Linked DNA regions of Geobacillus stearothermophilus ATCC 12980. Each later gene encodes a partner of the first gene's protein in a complex. Each region holds a gene or a part of one and is shown on either strand. Other genes may lie near its edges. The genes, in order: dnaB and dnaG. A codon is read from its position in the direction of its gene.

Region 1 (2,904 bases):
GCTCCTTCAAACAGGACGCGGCGTCCTTCATCAAGCGCGTTGTTCAATACGACCGATGTATCACAGACGTATTTTGCGATTTGCTGGCCATACTCGTAATACTCTTCAAAAATGTCCTCGAAGCGGAACCCTTCGGCACCGTACACTTTTTCGAACAACATGTTTTTCTCTTCCAAGTTGCGGGCCAGCTTTTCCGCAAACACATCGCGGTCGAGCAAATCGATGATGCGGATGCCGATGCGCGCTGCTTTATCCATGTACGCCGGCCCGATTCCTTTTTTCGTCGTGCCGATTTTATTGGTGCCTTTCCGCTCTTCCTCAAGCCCATCCAATTTCAAATGATACGGCAAAATGACATGGGCGCGGTTGCTGATGCGCAAATTATCGGTCGAAACGCCGCGCTCATGCAAATAGGAAAGCTCGGCGACAAGCGCTTTCGGATCAATGACCATGCCGTTGCCGATGACGCAAATTTTGTCTTTATAAAAAATGCCCGACGGGATTAAGTGAAGCTTATACCGCTCTCCGTTAAACACGATCGTGTGTCCGGCGTTGTTCCCTCCCTGGTACCGGGCAATGACTTCCGCGTTTTCCGATAAAAAGTCTGTAATTTTCCCTTTTCCTTCATCGCCCCATTGCGTGCCGACAACAACGACTGACGACATGGCGAGCACCTCCAGTTTCCTCGGTCTAAACATTGTCAGTGTATCAGTTTTTCGGTGCAAAGTCAATGAAACACGAACATTTTAAACAGTTATAAACTTTTTGTTCGTCTATTAAACCCGAAAGGAGGCGCCTGCCGCCAACGTGAGCCGGTTTACGCCCCCGGCGGAATTTGCGCCTCATCGAAGCGGCGCTCTAGGTTGACAAACTTATTATACTCTTTAATAAAAGCGAGCTGCACCGTTCCGACTGGACCATTGCGCTGTTTGGCAATAATGATTTCAATGATGTTTTTGTTCTCAGAATCTTTGTTGTAATAGTCATCGCGGTACAAAAAGGCGACAATGTCGGCGTCTTGCTCAATGCTTCCGGATTCACGAATATCGGACATCATCGGCCGTTTGTCTTGGCGCTGCTCGACGCTGCGCGACAGCTGCGACAAGGCGATGACCGGCACTTCAAGCTCGCGGGCGAGCGCCTTCAGCGAGCGGGAAATTTCCGATACTTCCTGTTGGCGATTTTCTTTGCTACGTCCGCTCCCTTGAATGAGCTGCAAATAATCAATGACAATCATGCCGAGCCCGCTTTCCTGCTTAAGCCGGCGGCATTTGGCGCGAATGTCGCTGACGCGGATGCTCGGCGTGTCGTCGATATAAATGCCGGCGTTCGATAAACTCCCCATCGCCATCGTCAGCTTGCCCCAGTCTTCCGGCGTCAATTTGCCGGTGCGCAAGTTTTGCGCGTTAATGTTGCCTTCTGCACAAAGCATCCGCATCACCAGCTGCTGGGCGCTCATCTCCAAACTGAAAATGGCGACATTTTCATTCGTTTTCGTCGCTACATTTTGGGCAATATTTAAGGCGAACGCTGTTTTCCCAACCGACGGCCGGGCGGCCACGATAATCAAATCGCTCCGCTGAAAACCGGACGTCATCCGGTCAAGCTCGGTGAACCCGGTCGGGATGCCGGTGATTTCCCCATCCCGGTTATGGAGCATCTCAATATTGTCATACGTTTGCACGAGAATGTCCTTAATATTTTTAAAGGCGCCCGAATGCTTCCGTTGGGAAACCTCCATAATTTTGCGCTCAGCTTCATCAAGCAAAACGTCGATCTCGTCTTCCCTTGTATATCCGTCTTGCGCGATCGATGTCGCTGTGCGGATGAGGCGGCGCAGCACCGATTTTTCCTCGACGATGCGGGCGTAATATTCGACGTTGGCCGCTGTTGGCACGGCGTCGGCGAGCTCGCTTAAGTAGGAGACGCCGCCGATTTCCTCAAGCTGCTCGGAAGCGGCGAGTTCCGCCGTCACCGTCACCAAATCGACCGGCTCCCCCCTGTCGGCGACGCGAAGCATGGCGTGAAAAATTTTTTGATGGGCTGCACGGTAAAAATCCTCTGGGATTAAAATTTCCGAAGCAGGCACTAACGCAGCGGGATCCAAAAATACGGCGCCAAGCACCGCTTGCTCAGCTTCAATGCTTTGTGGAGGAATTCGTTCTGAAAACAGCTCGCTCATCGTTTCACCACCTTTTCCCCCGTTGTATCTTTCTCTGTTGCAGCTAATAAGCAAAGGAGCCCCGCCGCAGCGGGCGGGGGCATCTTCGCTTCCTGAAATGAGACGTCGCCGTTATTTTTGTTCTGTCACATGCACTTTCAGCGTCGCCGTTACCTCTGGGTGGAGTTTCACCGGCACGTTCGTGTATCCAAGCGCGCGAATGGCATCGGCAAGCTCAATTTTGCGCTTGTCGAGCTTCAAGCCGTGTTGGGCTTGCAGCGACTCGGCGATTTGTTTGCTCGTAATCGAGCCGAACAAACGGCCGCCTTCGCCTGCCTTTGCTGGAATGGTTACTGTCAGCTTCTCAAGCTGTTCTTTCAATTTTTTCGCATTCGCCAGCTCCTCGGCCGCCTGGCGCTGCTCTTTTTGTTTTTGCGCCTCGAGCGCTTTTAAATTGGCTGGCGTCGCTTCAATGGCCAGCCCTTGTTTAAATAAGAAGTTGTTGGCATAGCCGTCGGCGACATTTTTGATTTCCCCTTTTTTCCCTTTTCCTTTGACATCCTTTAAAAAGATGACCTTCATGATGGATTCCCCCCCTCAAAATAGTCATGAATGGCTTCCCGCAGTTGCCGCTCCGCCTCTCCGACCGTCACCCCGGACAGTTGGGCGGCAGCATTTGTCAAATGTCCGCCCCCGCCCAACTTCTCCATAATGACTTGCACGTTGATGTCGCCAAGCGAGCG
Region 2 (10,664 bases), 890 kb from region 1 along the record:
GTAGCCCTTGCGGTAATCAAACTTTTCAACCGCCTTGATCAGCCCCATGTTCCCTTCCTGGATCAAATCGAGGAAAAGCATGCCGCGGCCGACATACCGTTTGGCAATGCTGACGACGAGGCGGAGGTTGGCTTCCGTCAGCCGGCGCTTCGCCTCTTCATCGCCTTGTTCGATCCGCTTCGCCAGCTCAATTTCTTCTTCCGCTGATAAAAGGGGGACACGGCCGATTTCTTTTAAGTACATGCGCACCGGGTCATTGATTTTCACGCCGGGAGGAACGGATAAGTCATTTAAGTCGAATTCCGCCTCCTTGGCCAGCTCATCGATGTCCGGATCGGCTTCCAAATCGGATTCGCTGATGACTTCAATGCCTTGGTCAGCCAAGTATTCATAATATTCGTCCATTTGGTCGGAGTCCAAATCAAAGCCGGAAAGCCGCTCGGCAATTTCTTCGTATGTGAGGATGCCGCGCTTCTTGCCGAGCTCAGCGAGCTGCTCTTTCACCTGCTCCAGCGTTTCGCCGGCAGCCGCCTCGGCCTGCTTTGATTGGGCTGGTTTTTCGGCCATTTCATTACCTCCTTTAAAAACTCATACCACCATATTATGAGGAAGATAACATTTTTTTCATTTCAATCATTTCTTTGGCGATGCGGGCGGCTGTCAAAAAGTCCTTTCTTCGCTCCGCTTCCGTTTTTTCTTGTTCTTTTACCTTTAGCATTAACCATTTTGGGCGATTCAACACATGCCTGATATAATCCTCGAGCTCCTGTTCGGAAACGTCATCTGCGATCAATAAAAGCGACAGCTCGCTCGCGAGCGGCTGCAACTCGCCGGGGATTCTTGAGATGAGCGCACCCGGGTCGGCTTCATGCCCTTCTTCGTAAAAGGCGTAAATATAAGCGGCTAACGCCCGATGCTCCTCGATGTTAAACCGGCCGCCAATCCGCTCTTGAACGACCAGCGCCACATCGCGGCTTCTCATCATATGAGCAAGCAGCAACCGTTCCGCATTTTGAAAAGCCGGCAGCAACTTTTTCGCCAGCATCGGCCGCGCCGTTTCCCCATCGGGCGCCTCCCGCGGCTTTGTCCTCTCGCGCTGGCTGCGGGACAGCTGCTCATGAAGAGCGGAAAGCGACAACGAAAACTCTTCGGCGAGCTGGCGCAAATAATAATCTTGTTCCACCGGGCTCGACAGCTTGCCGATCTCCCGGAGCGCTTCATCAATATAGCGGAGCCGCTCCCCTTCGTGCTGCAAATTTTTTCCGCGCCGCAAATACGCCATTTTAAACGCCACGAGCGGTCGGGCGGCAGCCACTTCTCCGGCAAACCGTTCACCGCCATAAACACGTATATATTCATCCGGGTCAAGACCGTTCGGAAGGGATGCCACCTTGACGCGGCATCCCAATGCGCTCAGCTGCTCAGCAGCGCGCCAAGCGGCTTCGATCCCGGCGCTGTCGCCGTCATAACAAATCGTTATAGTGTCCGCATGGCGGCGCAAAATGCGCGCCTGCTCCTCGGTCAGCGACGTCCCCATCGTCGCAATGGCATAATCGATGCCGGCCTGCGCTGCGGAAATGACATCGGCAAACCCTTCGACAAGCAGCGCCTCCTGCCGCTTGCGGATCGGCACCCGCGCCGCATGAAAGTGGTATAGAATCGCCCCTTTGCGGAAAACGGGCGTTTCTGGGCTGTTGACATATTTCGGATGCCCTTCGCCGAGCAGGCGGCCGGAAAACCCCACCGTTTCGCCGCGGTGGTCGTGGATCGGAAACATAATGCGGTTCCGGAACCGGTCGACGTATCGCCCGTCCTCTTTTTTCGTCAACAACCCCGCCTTTTCCATCACCGGAAGAGAAAAGGAATGGCTCTCCAGCAACTTGGCCGCCGCATCAGGTGCATCCGGGGCATAGCCGATTTCAAACCGGTCGATCGTTTCTTTTGTCCATCCGCGCGCCTGCAAGTAATCAAGCGCGGCTTGTCCTTCTTTTGTATGGACAAGCAAATGATGGTAAAATCGTTTCAGCAAGGCATGCGCTTCCGTCATCGCCTTCGCCTCGTCCGTCTGACCATCATCGCGCCCGCGAACATCCAGCTCATAGACGGACAAATCGACGCCTGCCTTGGCCGCAAGCCGTTTGGCCGCTTCCACAAACGGAATGCCCTCGATGTCCATTAAAAACGTGAAGGCATTCCCTCCTGCTCCGCAACCGAAGCAGTGGAAAATTTGCTTTTCCGGAGAAACGGAAAACGACGGCGTCTTTTCCCCATGAAAGGGGCATAAGCCAAAATAGTTGCGGCCCTGCCGTTTCAGCTGGACGTATTCGCCGATGACATCCACAATATCGACGCCGCGGCGAATGGCTTCAATCGTTTCTTCGGGAATGCGATGTCCCATACGAACAACCCCGTATCATAATTTAATTTATTCTCGGCTGTCAGCCGATTTCCCTTTTACTTTCGACAAATTTTTTCAACTCCTCCGTTTTGCCTTCCCCCTTGCCCGCAACAGCCGGCCCTCCCAATCCGCCCGCCGCCTCCGTAAAGCAAACGGCGTCAAGCTGGCGAAAGGGCGCTTCGATATATTATATTTCAAGGCCAAAGGGAACATTTCATTTTTTTTGACTTTGTTGCAGCGGACAACCTGGCCCCTAAAGCAAGGGAAGGCTTCACACTCCCTATTATTCTACATCATCCCCAAAAATCCTTCTTTTTTTTCGGGCGCCCGGCGGTTTTTGTCGAAAACTTTTCCCTTGTTTTCCTTGACAAACAGCTATAAATAGTTTACTCGACTTATGCCCACTCTAAACCTATGCAGGGTCATTTTTCCCGCAATTTTTTATTATAATATAACTCAGGGACGTATGCCATAAAAAAGCGCACGATTACCGGCAGGAAATCGTGCGGACAAAACAGGCGGATCCAACGTTCTTAACACTTCAACTTTTTCATAATGATGCTTGCCGTTTCTTCCACAGCTTTGTTCGTTACATCGATGACATCGCAGCCGATTTTTTTTACGACTTCGTCAAAATAAGCCAGCTCTTCTTTAATGCGATCCATGTTCGCATAGATGGCTTGGTCGTTCAAGCCGAGCGATTTCAAACGCTCGCGGCGGATCGACAGCAGCTTGTCCGGGCTGATTTTCAAACCGAAGCATTTGCCTGGCCCGACTTGAAACAGCTGCTCGGGCGGCTCGACTTCCGGAACGATCGGTACGTTTGCCACCTTCAGCCGCTTATGCGCCAAGTATTGCGACAGCGGCGTTTTCGATGTGCGCGATACGCCGATCAACACAATATCAGCGCGCAAAATGCCGCGTGGGTCGCGGCCGTCGTCGTATTTGACGGCGAATTCGATCGCTTCGATTTTTTTGAAGTAATCTTCGTCGAGCACGCGCACCTGGCCCGGCTCATACCTTGGCGTCAGCTGGAACAAGCCGCTCATTTTTTCGATGAGTGGGCCGATGATATCGTAAGCGACCACCCCTTCGCGCGCCGCCTCGGCAAGCAAAAATTCGCGCATTTCCGGAATAACGAGCGTAAAGGCAATAATGGCTTGGTTCATTTTGGCCAACGCGACCACTTCGGCTAACGTCGTTTTATCCTCTACGTATGGAACGCGCTTGATTTGAACCGGCGAGGCGTAAAACTGGCTGGCCGCCGCCTTGACGACAAGCTCAGCCGTCTCCCCGCCCGAGTCGGATACGACATAAACGAGGCGTTGATTCATTTTGTTCCTCCTTTTCGCTCACACATCGTCTTTGGCTAATGAGACGAACGCTTTCGTCATATTCGTTTTCGTAATGCGGCCGATCACTTCATACCCCTTCTCCGTTTTGCGCACGACCGGCATAGCGTCGATTTGCTTCTCGATCAGCCGTTCGGCCACCTCAATCAGCGGATCATCTTTATAACAAACAGCGATGTTCGGCATCCTTGTCATGATAATATTAACGGGAATCGCTGTCAGTTCCTGTTTGCCGATGCTCGCGCGCAGCAAGTCTTTGCGCGACAAAACGCCCGCAAGAAGCGACTCCTCATCGACGACAAACAGCGTGCCGACGTCTTCCAAAAACATCGTGACAATCGCATCATAGACGCTCACGTTTTCGTTGACGACGACCGGGATGGACTGGTAGTCTTCAACTTTTAATTTTTTAATCTTATCGGCGAACAGCTGCGTGCCCGTTTTTCCGGTATAAAAATAACCGACGCGCGGCCGCGCTTCCAAATAGCCGGCCATCGTCAAAATCGCGAGATCGGGCCGCAGCGTCGCCCGCGTCAAGTTCAGCTTTTCGGCGATGCTCTCGCCGGTGATCGGCCCGTAGTCTTTGACAATTTGCAAAATTTGTTCCTGGCGTTTATTCAGTTCGATCGTCGCTCACCACCTTGCCAAAAGGTCCCTCACGCTATCATCCTTGTTTATATTATACTACATCACGCGTTTACAAGGAAAATTAAGCATCCTGGCCGCTATCGGGGGCGAGTGTGTCTTTCAGCACGCTCATTTGCTGCAAAAAGCGTTTCGCCTTCAGCGACAGGCCGGCATATTCATCGTAGTACGCCGACAGCACCGCCTTCAATTCCGCCTTTGTCGTTTCTTTGACCGAAATCGCGCCCAGCCGGGCAAGATCAATATGGAAAAACAGGCGCAACAGCCGGGCCGACGCTGGCGACAACGGCATCCGGTGCGGGTCGGCCTCCTCGCAGCGATGACAAAGGAAGCCCGCCTCCTTGACCGAAAACGAGACGCTCCCTTCTGTCGCCCCGCAACGCGCGCAACGGTCAAGCACCGGCGGAATGCCGAGCACTGGGAGCATTTTCATCTCATAAATCAACGCCATGATCTCTAAATCGCGCCCTTCGCTCATATACTGTAACGTCTGCCGCAACAGCTCAAACAAGTACGGATTGCGCTTTTGCTCTTCTGTGCTTTTGTCGGTGAGCTCCACAATATACGCGGCATAGGCAGCGGCAAACAAATCTTCACGCAGCGCCCGCATCGAATCAATGAGCTCCCCTTGATGGAGAACGCCGACGCCGCGGCTGCGGCGGATCAAATAATGGCCATAGGCGAGCGGCTGCGTAACAGCAGAAAGGCGGCTGCTTGGCTTTTTCGCACCTCGCGCCATCACAGCCACCTTTCCCCATTCCCTTGTAAACAATGTGACAATTTTATTCGTCTCGCCATAATCGATGGTCCGCATCACGATCGCTTCACACTTTTCAAACATTGAACCACCACCAATTGGGCCAGTGACGATGCTAAGAGATCGGCTGGTCGATTTCTTTCTGGTCGGTGTTCTGCTCCTCACCGCCGAGCCGCTGCTCCCGTTCCAACTCTTTAAACAACAAGTACGTATCGATATTGCCTGTTTGGCTAAACAACTTCCAAGTAAACTCAAGCATGGAATGACACCTCTTTCTGCCTGCAGGCATTGCATATTGGTGGTTTTACCTATAGGTTGGCTCGGGCAAAACCCGTTTATGTCGCGTAAAATTTTCTAGCCGTCAATACTCGTCCTCGCGAAACCCGAAGTCGCGCAACTGCGAAAGGCGGTTGCGCCAGTCCTTTTGCACCTTCACCCACAGCTCCAAAAACACTTTGGATCCAAGCAGTGCCTCAATGTCAGCGCGCGCCCGCTGTCCGATTTCCTTTAACATCCGGCCTTGCTTGCCGATGATGATTCCTTTTTGCGAATCGCGCTCAACAACGATGACAGCCCCGACGTAAACCGTGCCCGTCTCTTCGCGCCGCTCAATGCGTTCGACGACGACGGCGATCGAATGTGGAACTTCCTCGCGCGTCAAGTGAAGCGCTTTCTCGCGAATGAGCTCGGCGATGATAAACTGCTCCGGATGGTCGGTGACTTGATCCGGTGGATAATATTGCGGTCCTTCCGGCAACCGCTCTTTAATTTGCTCCAGCAGACGCTCGACATTGTTTCCTTCAAGCGCTGAAATCGGCACAATTTCCGCAAAAGGGTGCAAATCCTTGTACTGGTCAATGAGCGGCAGCAGCTCATCCGGGTGAACGCGATCGATTTTGTTGATCACCAAAAACACCGGCGTATCGACTTCTTTCAAGCGCTCCATAATGAACGCCTCGCCGCGCCCAAACCCTTCCTCGGCATTGACCATAAACAAAATCAAATCGACTTCGCGCAGCGCATTGAGCGCCACTTTCATCATAAAATCGCCGAGTTTATGCTTCGGTTTATGCACCCCGGGAGTGTCGATAAAAATGATTTGTGCGTCCTCATCGGTGTACACGCCTTGGATTTTATTGCGCGTCGTCTGCGGTTTGTCGCTCATAATGGCGATTTTTTGCCCGACGACACGGTTTAAAAACGTCGATTTTCCTACGTTCGGTCTTCCGATAATGGCAACAAACCCTGATTTGTATCCTTCCTTATTCATGCATATCCTCCGCTGAAAAAGCATCTGGCAGCAGTTCTTGAACGGTGACGATTTTGACATCGCCGTTGATATTGGCCAAAATGACTTTCATATCGCTAGGGCAAAGCTCAGCGATCACTTGACGGCATGCGCCGCACGGCGGAACCGGGCGGGGAGTGTCGGCAATGACCGCGAGGGCGGCAAACTCCGTTTCCCCTTCGGAATACGCCTTAAACAGCGCGATCCGCTCCGCGCAATTGCACACGCTGTAAGCGGCGTTTTCAATGTTGCAGCCGCGGTACACACTGCCGTCTTTCGTCAGCAACGCGGCGCCGACTTTGAATTTCGAATAAGGCACGTATGCGAATTCGCGCGCTTTTTTCGCTTCGGCAATGAGCTGTTCGATCTCCATGAATGGCTCTTCCTTTCCTGAAAGCAAACGCTGCTTTCTTTTATTATTTTACAAAAAATCGCCGCCAATTTCATCATTTGAAACAAAAATGTAACAGAAAAATTAGAATTTTATCTCTCGTTCGTTCAGCGAAGATGCGGCCAAAACAGCAGCGCCCCGATGATGACAGCAACCCCGGCAGCCACGAGCACAGCCGCAGCAGCGATATCTTTCGCCGCTTTCGCCAGCGGGTGAAACTCTCCTGTCACCAAGTCGACCGTGCGCTCGATGGCTGTATTCACCAGCTCGAGTGTAACGACCGCACCAACTGTCAGCACTAACACAATCCACTCCCAGCGCGACAGCCCGACAGCGAAACCGAGCGCAAAGGCAACAACGGCGGCCGCCAAGTGAAAACGCAAATGCGCCTCCTCCTTCACCGCCGCCTTCATTCCCGCCCAAGCCCAGGCGAAACGATCCCGTTCCCTCGCACCTCGCATGGCTATCGCGTCAATCCGAACCGCGTCAATATTTCCTCTTGCTTGGCAAACATGACGCGCTCTTCCTCTTCCGTTTCGTGGTCATAGCCAAGCAAATGCAAAAAACCGTGCACGGCCAAAAACCCGAGCTCGCGCATGAACGAATGCCCGTATTCCGCCGCTTGCTCTTTCGCCTTCGGAATGGAGATGACGATGTCGCCAAGCACCAGCGGCATATCGGCGCCGATGATGTCGACTTCGCCCTCTCCTTCCTCTTCCAACGCGAACGAAAGCACATCAGTCGGAGCGTCTTTGCCGCGATAGTCGCGGTTCATCAGGCGAATGCGCTCGTTGTCCACGAATGAGACGCCCACTTCCGTCCCGTCCGGCACGTTCTCGCTCGCTGCCGCTTCGCGAAGGAGTTGCTCGAGCATCTCAAGCTGCTCTGCGGTCACTTCGCCCGTTTCGTCGATAAAGTCGATGTGAATGGTCATGCATGCTTCACCTTTTCCTTTCGTACTTCCGGGTATTCAATGCGCGAATGGAAGACGCCGTTGAGCGTCTCACAAAGCGAACGGGCGACGATCTCCAACTCTTTCATCGTGATGTCGCACTCGTTCAACTGGTTGTCCTGCAGGCGGTCGGCGATGATCCCCCGGACGATCTTTTCGATTTTTTCCTGCGAGGGGTTGGCCAACGAACGGACAGCCGCCTCGACGCTGTCGGCAATGTTGATGACCGCCGCCTCTTTCGTCTGCGGCTTCGGCCCGGGATAGCGGAACTCGGCTTCGGAGACCACTCCCGTTTGCTCGAGCGCTTTATGATAAAAATACTTGAGCAGCGTCGTGCCATGATGCTGTTCGGCGATGTCGACAATCTCCTTTGGCAGCCGGTGCTTGCGAAGCAAGGCGACGCCGTCGGTGACATGGGCGATAATAATATTTTTGCTCAATTGCGGCGACAAATGATCGTGCGGATTGCCGCCCATTTGGTTTTCAATGAAATAGCGGGGCCGCTTTGTCTTGCCGATGTCGTGGTAATAGCAGGCGACGCGCGCTAGCAAGCCGTCGGCGCCGATCGCCTCGCACGCCGCTTCCGCCAAATTGGCGACCATGATGCTGTGATGATACGTCCCCGGCGCCTCCGTCAACAATTTGCGCAACAGCGGGTGATTTGGATTCGACAGCTCAATGAGGCGAAGCGGCGACAAAATGCCGAATGCCGTCTCAAACACCGGCAGCAGCCCGATCGTCAAAATGGCGGAGAAAATGCCGGAGGCCGCCGCCATGAGAAGAAAAAGGCCGATCTCAGCCAGCGAGTAGCGGCCATTTTTCATTAGCAACAACGATAGGAGCAAACCCGCATTGACGACGGCAACAAGCACACCGGCCCGCCAAATTTTCGCCTTCGCCAGCTCCTTCGGCAGGCAAAACGTCCCAGCCAGGCCGCCAGCGAGCAAATAAACAGCCAAGGACACCGATACGGCGCCAGTCGCCCCGATTTCTTCATTAAACAAGATGCTGCCGCACACCGCCCCAATGATGGCGGTCATCACCGCCAGCCGCTCGCCAAGCAGCACGCGGACAAGCATCGGACCGAACGCTGCCGGAACGAGATAGCCAGCCGAAACGGCCCCGCCGGACGGCAGCAGGCGAATGAGCACCATCACCGCCATCATCAACGTGAACACCGCTCCATAAAGCAGCAAGTTTTCATTCGTCTTCTCGGCGCGGAAATAGTAAGCGAGCGGCGCAAGCAAGAGCAGCACGAACAAACAAAGCCCCGCGGCCGGCCAATGCGGGCGTCCGCCGCCAAGCAGGCCGACGAGCTCAAGCCGGTGGTAAATGTCACTCGTAATAAATTGCCCTTCCTCCACGATCACTTGCCCTTGCAAAATTTTCACTGGCTTCACTTCATCCATCGCCTGCCGCCGCTTTTCTTCCGTCGCCGTCCGGTCGTAGACGACGTTCGGAATGACAGCCTGCCGGCACAACTTGGCGACGGTTTCGCGCAACGCCGGCGACAGCGCCGCATACTTGAGCTCTGTCGCTGCTTTCGCGCGCGCCTCGTCAAGCTCCGCCTGGGAAATGCGCTCGCTCATGGCCGCATGCACGGCCGTCAACGCTGCTTCTTTGGCTGTCTCGAGTTCACCGGGAGAAGCGCTGAGCAGCCGCCGCCATTCTTCAGAGGACAGGTAGGCAAACCACTCCGGCGGCAGCCGTTCCTCGAGCTTCGCTGTCAAATCACCGGGCGAACGGCCCGAACCCGCCTCGTTTTGCACGCTCTCAATGGCGGCAAACAGCGAGGAAAGAAGATCGACACGGTTTTCGGCATATTCTTTTTTCAACGTATAAACGTCTGCCACTTTGGCGGCTGCTTCTTCTTTCAGCCTGGCTGTCGCTTCTTTGTCCTCAACCGTCACCGGCGAGCGGATCGTTTCTTTAGCGACGTCAAACAGGCGCAGCTCATATTGGCGCGGTTTCACTTGCCAGTACAACACAGCAAACAACAGCGCAGCCAAAAACAAAAACAGCCAAAAGCGGACGAAGCGGACGTCTTTTGTCCGCTCGAGAAAAAAACGAAGCCTTCCCACCGGTTTTCCCCTCGCTTTGTAAGAAAAGCTGTGCCATCCATCCCGGTCTGTGCTCTATAAGCCGGCCTCATCGTAGGCATTAATAATTTTCGCCACAAGCGGATGGCGGACAACATCAGACTGCTCCAAAAACACAAAAGCAATGCCGCTGATGGAAGCCAAAATGCGCTTCGCGACCGACAGCCCCGACTCGACTCCTTTTGGCAGGTCGACTTGGGAAATATCGCCGGTGATCACCATTTTTGACCCAAAACCAAGCCGGGTTAAAAACATTTTCATTTGCGCCGGCGTCGTATTTTGCGCTTCGTCCAGAATGACGAACGCATCCTCAAGCGTCCGGCCACGCATATAGGCGAGCGGAGCGATCTCAATCGTGCCGCGTTCAATGAGGCGCTGCACATACTCCGCTCCGAGCACGTCGTTTAGCGCATCGTACAGTGGGCGCAAATACGGGTCGACTTTCTCCTTCAAGTCGCCGGGCAAAAAGCCGAGGCTTTCCCCCGCCTCGACAGCCGGTCGGGTCAAAATGATGCGTTTGACGCTGCCGTTTTTCAGCGCCTTCACCGCCATGACAACCGCCAAGTACGTTTTCCCGGTTCCGGCCGGCCCGATGCCAAACGTCAAGTCGTGTTGTTCAATCGCCGCCACGTAATAACGCTGGCCGAGCGTTTTGACGCGGATCGACTTCCCTTTGGCATTTTTCGTAATCTCTTCTTCGTACAGCTGGATGAGGCCGTCAAGCGCCCCTTTTTTCGCCAGCTGTACGGCATAGATGATGTCGCGCTCGCTGACGGCCACCC

Evidence for each region.
Region 2: the proteins of dnaB (region 1) and dnaG are in contact, whole or in part, in a crystal structure (PDB 2R6A), measured with the Geobacillus stearothermophilus proteins. Residues at the interface, in WP_033016901.1 of Geobacillus stearothermophilus: Ser13 (codon at 2,146), Glu15 (codon at 2,140), Ala16 (codon at 2,137), Gln18 (codon at 2,131), Glu91 (codon at 1,912), Leu92 (codon at 1,909), Asp94 (codon at 1,903), Ala95 (codon at 1,900), Val96 (codon at 1,897), Pro97 (codon at 1,894), Thr98 (codon at 1,891), Ala99 (codon at 1,888), Ala100 (codon at 1,885), Asn101 (codon at 1,882), Tyr104 (codon at 1,873), Tyr105 (codon at 1,870), Ile108 (codon at 1,861); in WP_049624496.1 of Geobacillus stearothermophilus: Lys456 (codon at 1,033), Leu457 (codon at 1,030), Leu458 (codon at 1,027), Pro459 (codon at 1,024), Ala460 (codon at 1,021), Asn463 (codon at 1,012), Ala464 (codon at 1,009), Leu467 (codon at 1,000), Leu535 (codon at 796), Leu536 (codon at 793), Ile537 (codon at 790), Ala538 (codon at 787), Gln544 (codon at 769), Glu545 (codon at 766), Asp548 (codon at 757), Tyr549 (codon at 754), His552 (codon at 745).

Annotation. Positions count from the first base shown.
Region 1 is NZ_CP128494.1:2,810,305-2,813,208, forward strand. It holds dnaB (replicative DNA helicase), read right to left. Parts: upstream 2,183-2,904; coding sequence 818-2,182; downstream 1-817. Other genes in the region: QSJ10_RS15230 (adenylosuccinate synthase), read right to left, coding at 1-665; rplI (50S ribosomal protein L9), read right to left, coding at 2,294-2,743; QSJ10_RS15245 (DHH family phosphoesterase), read right to left, coding at 2,740-2,904. UniProt on the Escherichia coli protein: The main replicative DNA helicase, it participates in initiation and elongation during chromosome replication. Travels ahead of the DNA replisome, separating dsDNA into templates for DNA synthesis.
Region 2 is NZ_CP128494.1:1,921,998-1,932,661, forward strand. The notes cover bases 1-2,922. They hold dnaG (DNA primase), read right to left. Parts: upstream 2,399-2,922; coding sequence 602-2,398; downstream 1-601. Other genes in these bases: rpoD (RNA polymerase sigma factor RpoD), read right to left, coding at 1-567. Outside these bases: QSJ10_RS10470 (pyruvate, water dikinase regulatory protein), read right to left, coding at 2,932-3,732; transcriptional regulator CcpN, read right to left, coding at 3,751-4,347; DNA repair protein RecO, read right to left, coding at 4,460-5,236; QSJ10_RS10485 (YqzL family protein), read right to left, coding at 5,268-5,411; GTPase Era, read right to left, coding at 5,514-6,422; QSJ10_RS10495 (cytidine deaminase), read right to left, coding at 6,415-6,813; QSJ10_RS10500 (diacylglycerol kinase family protein), read right to left, coding at 6,939-7,292; rRNA maturation RNase YbeY, read right to left, coding at 7,295-7,765; QSJ10_RS10510 (HD family phosphohydrolase), read right to left, coding at 7,762-9,864; QSJ10_RS10515 (PhoH family protein), read right to left, coding at 9,919-10,664. UniProt on the Escherichia coli protein: RNA polymerase that catalyzes the synthesis of short RNA molecules used as primers for DNA polymerase during DNA replication.